Regions from separate parts of the Neobacillus sp. D3-1R genome, predicted to be linked through region 1. Evidence: a T-box and tRNA genes for the amino acid it is inferred to sense, from the RefSeq annotation. Region 1 holds a T-box; the other regions hold tRNA genes.

What was found. The T-box of region 1 lies ahead of ileS (isoleucine--tRNA ligase). A T-box ahead of a tRNA ligase gene usually reads a tRNA of that ligase, here a tRNA-Ile.
Region 2: it has a tRNA-Ile gene. The T-box ahead of ileS (isoleucine--tRNA ligase) is inferred to sense a tRNA for this amino acid. The anticodon was not compared.
Region 3: it has a tRNA-Ile gene. The T-box ahead of ileS (isoleucine--tRNA ligase) is inferred to sense a tRNA for this amino acid. The anticodon was not compared.

What each region holds. Positions count from the first base shown of each region.
Region 1 is NZ_CP197471.1:1,460,753-1,463,020, reverse strand. It holds gene ileS (isoleucine--tRNA ligase) at 1-1,491, opposite strand, end outside; T-box leader at 1,612-1,837, opposite strand; gene ACSBPO_RS07470 (DivIVA domain-containing protein) at 1,887-2,268, opposite strand, start outside.
Region 2 is NZ_CP197471.1:4,500,929-4,503,196, forward strand. It holds rRNA gene ACSBPO_RS22625 (16S ribosomal RNA) at 1-948, shown strand, start outside; tRNA gene ACSBPO_RS22630 (tRNA-Ile) at 1,056-1,132, shown strand; tRNA gene ACSBPO_RS22635 (tRNA-Ala) at 1,152-1,227, shown strand; rRNA gene ACSBPO_RS22640 (23S ribosomal RNA) at 1,362-2,268, shown strand, end outside.
Region 3 is NZ_CP197471.1:4,478,957-4,481,224, forward strand. It holds rRNA gene ACSBPO_RS22505 (16S ribosomal RNA) at 1-937, shown strand, start outside; tRNA gene ACSBPO_RS22510 (tRNA-Ile) at 1,070-1,146, shown strand; tRNA gene ACSBPO_RS22515 (tRNA-Ala) at 1,165-1,240, shown strand; rRNA gene ACSBPO_RS22520 (23S ribosomal RNA) at 1,376-2,268, shown strand, end outside.

The sequences.
Region 1 (2,268 bases):
TGATTTTTCAAACCAGATATTTGAACCATGTTGACGGAAAAGATTAGAAACATGCTCAATGGTCTCATCTGTAATAATTGCTTCGCCATCTTCAGCAAAGAATACAGGAATTGGCACACCCCACGCTCTTTGACGAGAAATACACCAGTCTCCTCTATCACGAACCATGTTAAATAATCTCGTTTCGCCCCATGCTGGAACCCATTTTGTTTCTTCTACAGCTTTTAGTAGTTGGTCGCGGAAATCTTTAATGGAAGCAAACCACTGAGCTGTAGCACGGAAAATAACTGGCTTTTTCGTTCTCCAATCATGTGGATAGGAGTGAGTAATAAAGGTTAGTTTTAATAAAGCACCCACTTCTTCAAGTTTCTGAGTAATAGGTTTATTAGCTTCATCATAAAATAATCCTTCAAATCCTACAGCTTCTTTTGTCATATTACCTTTATCATCAACAGGACATAGTACGTCTAAACCATATTTTTGCCCTACTTGGAAATCGTCTTCCCCATGGCCAGGAGCAGTATGAACGCAACCCGTACCAGCTTCTGTTGTAACGTGTTCTCCTAATACAACAATAGAATCACGATCATAAAACGGATGCTTACATACAACATACTCTAATTCATTACCTTTTAGTTTTTTAGAGACAGTTGGATTTTCCCAACCAATTTCCTTAGTAACCGATTCTAATAACTCTTCAGCTACAACGTACTTTTCTCCAGATACTTCAACGACTACATACATTAATTCAGGATGTAAAGAAATTGCCAAGTTTGCCGGAATGGTCCATGGAGTTGTTGTCCAAATGACCACATTTGTTCCTTCATTTAATTTACCCTTACCATCCTTCACTTTAAATCCAACATAAATGGAGGCAGAACGTTTGTCTTTGTATTCAATTTCAGCTTCTGCTAACGCTGATTCACTTGATGGGGACCAATAAACTGGCTTTAATCCTTTATAGATATAGCCTTTTTTAGCCATTTCACCAAAAACTTTAATTTGCTGAGCTTCATACTCTGGCTTTAAGGTGATGTATGGGTTTTCCCAATCTCCCCTTACACCCAGTCTTTTGAATTGTCCACGCTGATTATCAATTTGCTCATATGCGTACTCAGCACAAAGCTTTCTAAATTCAGCCACAGTCATTTCTTTACGCTTTACGCCTTTATTTGTTAATGCCTGTTCAATTGGTAATCCATGAGTATCCCAGCCAGGTACATAAGGGGCTTGAAATCCACTCATTGATTTAAAACGGACAATAAAATCTTTTAAGATTTTGTTTAACGCATGCCCCATATGGATATCACCATTTGCATATGGAGGACCATCATGTAATACATACATAGGACGTCCAGCAGTACGTTCTTGAACTTTTTTATAAATATCCATTTCATTCCATTTATCCTGAATTTCAGGTTCGCGCTTAGGTAAATTTCCTCTCATTGGAAATTCCGTTTGCGGCATTAATAAAGTATCTTTAAAATCCATTTCCCTTTCCTCCTGAACCTATATAAAATACATACTTTTGACAATATAACCCCAAAACTTGGGGTTCATACAATAGCCTTCCTTCGAGTTACAAGGAAAAATAAAAAAGCCCCTCATCCCAAAAGGGACGAGAGACTTTACCCGCGGTACCACCCTTATAGATTATTTACAATAATCCACTTTGAGCATTCGTAACGTGAATTTACGCCTATCCTACTTCCTCACAAAGGGTTCAGGTCGGGACTCAAGGGTGATTTTCCATTAATCATGCTTTGATGAGCTTACACCATCCTCATCTCGCTACAAAAAGCAGGCGACCATGTACTATCCCTATCACTGTCATTAGCACTATTATAATTATATTAAGAAATTATATGCTAGTTATAAGCAATTCGTCAAGAATTAGTCTCATTTTCCGCTTGTAAACTTTTTAATTCAGTGGCATCCACTTCGTATTGAAGCAGATGATCCCAATCATCATTATTAAGCATATCTAACTGGGCTTCGATAAGCATTTTAAAACGAGTTCTAAATACCTTTGATTGTTTTTTTAGATCCTCAATTTCAAGGGCAATTTTCCTAGCCTTAGATAATGCTTCATTTACAATACGATCAGCATTTTTTTCTGCTTCTTTTAAAATTAATTTTGCCTCTTTTTGAGCATTTCTTTTTACATCTTCCCCAGCTTCTTGTGCAATGACAATAGATTTATTTAATGTTTCTTCAATATTCGTGAAGTGGCTTAGTCTTTGATTCATTTCACTTAAACGCTCATCA
Region 2 (2,268 bases), 1.6 Mb from region 1:
GTCTGATGTGAAAGCCCACGGCTCAACCGTGGAGGGTCATTGGAAACTGGGGGACTTGAGTACAGAAGAGGAAAGTGGAATTCCACGTGTAGCGGTGAAATGCGTAGAGATGTGGAGGAACACCAGTGGCGAAGGCGACTTTCTGGTCTGTAACTGACGCTGAGGCGCGAAAGCGTGGGGAGCAAACAGGATTAGATACCCTGGTAGTCCACGCCGTAAACGATGAGTGCTAAGTGTTAGAGGGTTTCCGCCCTTTAGTGCTGCAGCTAACGCATTAAGCACTCCGCCTGGGGAGTACGGTCGCAAGACTGAAACTCAAAGGAATTGACGGGGGCCCGCACAAGCGGTGGAGCATGTGGTTTAATTCGAAGCAACGCGAAGAACCTTACCAGGTCTTGACATCCTCTGACAACCCTAGAGATAGGGCTTTCCCCTTCGGGGGACAGAGTGACAGGTGGTGCATGGTTGTCGTCAGCTCGTGTCGTGAGATGTTGGGTTAAGTCCCGCAACGAGCGCAACCCTTGATCTTAGTTGCCAGCATTCAGTTGGGCACTCTAAGGTGACTGCCGGTGACAAACCGGAGGAAGGTGGGGATGACGTCAAATCATCATGCCCCTTATGACCTGGGCTACACACGTGCTACAATGGATGGTACAAAGGGCTGCAAGACCGCGAGGTTAAGCGAATCCCATAAAACCATTCTCAGTTCGGATTGCAGGCTGCAACTCGCCTGCATGAAGCTGGAATCGCTAGTAATCGCGGATCAGCATGCCGCGGTGAATACGTTCCCGGGCCTTGTACACACCGCCCGTCACACCACGAGAGTTTGTAACACCCGAAGTCGGTGGGGTAACCGTAAGGAGCCAGCCGCCTAAGGTGGGACAGATGATTGGGGTGAAGTCGTAACAAGGTAGCCGTATCGGAAGGTGCGGCTGGATCACCTCCTTTCTAAGGAATATAAGTGACCATTGGTCACAAAAATATTAAAATCTTTGGTGTTAATCGTTTGGTGTTTAGTTTTGAAAGAGCAATCTTTCATCATTTGATGGTATTGGGGGCCTATAGCTCAGCTGGTTAGAGCGCACGCCTGATAAGCGTGAGGTCGATGGTTCGAGTCCATTTAGGCCCACCATCTTTATTAAACTTTATATGGGGTCTTAGCTCAGCTGGGAGAGCGCCTGCCTTGCACGCAGGAGGTCAGGGGTTCGATCCCCCTAGACTCCACCAATTTTTTTACGTGAGTAAAAAAACATTTCCTTGTTCCTTGAAAACTAGATAATCGTATAGAAGAAACCAAGTAAAAACCGAGTAATTGCCATTTTAGTTTCTCTCTTATTTTATAGTAAGAGAATTAACCTTTAGGTTAAGTTAATAAGGGCGCACGGTGGATGCCTTGGCACTAGGAGCCGATGAAGGACGGGACTAACGCCGATATGCTCCGGGGAGCTGTAAGTAAGCTTTGATCCGGAGATTTCCGAATGGGGGAACCCACTGCTCGTAATGGAGTAGTATCTTTACCTGAATACATAGGGTACTGATGGCATACCCGGGGAACTGAAACATCTAAGTACCCGGAGGAAGAGAAAGCAAACGCGATTCCCTGAGTAGCGGCGAGCGAAACGGGACATAGCCCAAACCAAGAGGCTTGCCTCTTGGGGTTGTAGGACACTCAACATGGAGTTACAAAGGAACGGGGTAGATGAACAGATCTGGAAAGATCGGTCAGAGAAGGTAAAAACCCTGTAGTCGAAACTCCGTTCCCTCCTGAGTGGATCCTGAGTACGGCCGGACACGAGAAATCCGGTCGGAAGCAGGGAGGACCATCTCCCAAGGCTAAATACTCCCTAGTGACCGATAGTGAACCAGTACCGTGAGGGAAAGGTGAAAAGCACCCCGGAAGGGGAGTGAAAAAGATCCTGAAACCGTGTGCCTACAAGTAGTTAGAGCCCGTTAATGGGTGATAGCGTGCCTTTTGTAGAATGAACCGGCGAGTTACGATTACATGCAAGGTTAAGTTGATAAGACGGAGCCGCAGCGAAAGCGAGTCTGAATAGGGCGAATGAGTATGTGGTCGTAGACCCGAAACCAGGTGATCTACCCATGTCCAGGGTGAAGTCCAGGTAACACTGGATGGAGGCCCGAACCCACGCACGTTGAAAAGTGCGGGGATGAGGTGTGGGTAGCGGAGAAATTCCAATCGAACTTGGAGATAGCTGGTTCTCTCCGAAATAGCTTTAGGGCTAGCCTCACGTAGTAAGAGTCTTGGAG
Region 3 (2,268 bases), 1.6 Mb from region 1:
AAGCCCACGGCTCAACCGTGGAGGGTCATTGGAAACTGGGGGACTTGAGTACAGAAGAGGAAAGTGGAATTCCACGTGTAGCGGTGAAATGCGTAGAGATGTGGAGGAACACCAGTGGCGAAGGCGACTTTCTGGTCTGTAACTGACGCTGAGGCGCGAAAGCGTGGGGAGCAAACAGGATTAGATACCCTGGTAGTCCACGCCGTAAACGATGAGTGCTAAGTGTTAGAGGGTTTCCGCCCTTTAGTGCTGCAGCTAACGCATTAAGCACTCCGCCTGGGGAGTACGGTCGCAAGACTGAAACTCAAAGGAATTGACGGGGGCCCGCACAAGCGGTGGAGCATGTGGTTTAATTCGAAGCAACGCGAAGAACCTTACCAGGTCTTGACATCCTCTGACAACCCTAGAGATAGGGCTTTCCCCTTCGGGGGACAGAGTGACAGGTGGTGCATGGTTGTCGTCAGCTCGTGTCGTGAGATGTTGGGTTAAGTCCCGCAACGAGCGCAACCCTTGATCTTAGTTGCCAGCATTTAGTTGGGCACTCTAAGGTGACTGCCGGTGACAAACCGGAGGAAGGTGGGGATGACGTCAAATCATCATGCCCCTTATGACCTGGGCTACACACGTGCTACAATGGATGGTACAAAGGGCTGCAAGACCGCGAGGTTAAGCGAATCCCATAAAACCATTCTCAGTTCGGATTGCAGGCTGCAACTCGCCTGCATGAAGCTGGAATCGCTAGTAATCGCGGATCAGCATGCCGCGGTGAATACGTTCCCGGGCCTTGTACACACCGCCCGTCACACCACGAGAGTTTGTAACACCCGAAGTCGGTGGGGTAACCGTAAGGAGCCAGCCGCCTAAGGTGGGACAGATGATTGGGGTGAAGTCGTAACAAGGTAGCCGTATCGGAAGGTGCGGCTGGATCACCTCCTTTCTAAGGAATATAAGTGACCGAGTAAAAATGAATATTTTTATTATTGGTCACAAAAAAACATTAAAATCTTTGGTGTTAATCGTTTGGTGTTTAGTTTTGAAAGAGCAATCTTTCATCATTTGATGGTATTGGGGGCCTATAGCTCAGCTGGTTAGAGCGCACGCCTGATAAGCGTGAGGTCGATGGTTCGAGTCCATTTAGGCCCACCATCTTTATTAACTTTATATGGGGTCTTAGCTCAGCTGGGAGAGCGCCTGCCTTGCACGCAGGAGGTCAGGGGTTCGATCCCCCTAGACTCCACCATTTTTTTTACGTGAGTAAAAAAATCATTTCCTTGTTCCTTGAAAACTAGATAATCGTATAGAAGAAACCAAGTAAAAACCGAGTAATTGCCATTTTAGTTTCTCTCTTATTTTATAGTAAGAGAATTAACCTTTAGGTTAAGTTAATAAGGGCGCACGGTGGATGCCTTGGCACTAGGAGCCGATGAAGGACGGGACTAACGCCGATATGCTCCGGGGAGCTGTAAGTAAGCTTTGATCCGGAGATTTCCGAATGGGGAAACCCACTGCTCGTAATGGAGTAGTATCTTTACCTGAATACATAGGGTACTGATGGCATACCCGGGGAACTGAAACATCTAAGTACCCGGAGGAAGAGAAAGCAAACGCGATTCCCTGAGTAGCGGCGAGCGAAACGGGACATAGCCCAAACCAAGAGGCTTGCCTCTTGGGGTTGTAGGACACTCAACATGGAGTTACAAAGGAACGGGGTAGATGAACAGATCTGGAAAGATCGGTCAGAGAAGGTAAAAACCCTGTAGTCGAAACTTCGTTCCCTCCTGAGTGGATCCTGAGTACGGCCGGACACGAGAAATCCGGTCGGAAGCAGGGAGGACCATCTCCCAAGGCTAAATACTACCTAGTGACCGATAGTGAACCAGTACCGTGAGGGAAAGGTGAAAAGCACCCCGGAAGGGGAGTGAAAAAGATCCTGAAACCGTGTGCCTACAAGTAGTTAGAGCCCGTTAATGGGTGATAGCGTGCCTTTTGTAGAATGAACCGGCGAGTTACGATTACATGCAAGGTTAAGTTGATAAGACGGAGCCGCAGCGAAAGCGAGTCTGAATAGGGCGAATGAGTATGTGGTCGTAGACCCGAAACCAGGTGATCTACCCATGTCCAGGGTGAAGTCCAGGTAACACTGGATGGAGGCCCGAACCCACGCACGTTGAAAAGTGCGGGGATGAGGTGTGGGTAGCGGAGAAATTCCAATCGAACTTGGAGATAGCTGGTTCTCTCCGAAATAGCTTTAGGGCTAGCCTCACGTAG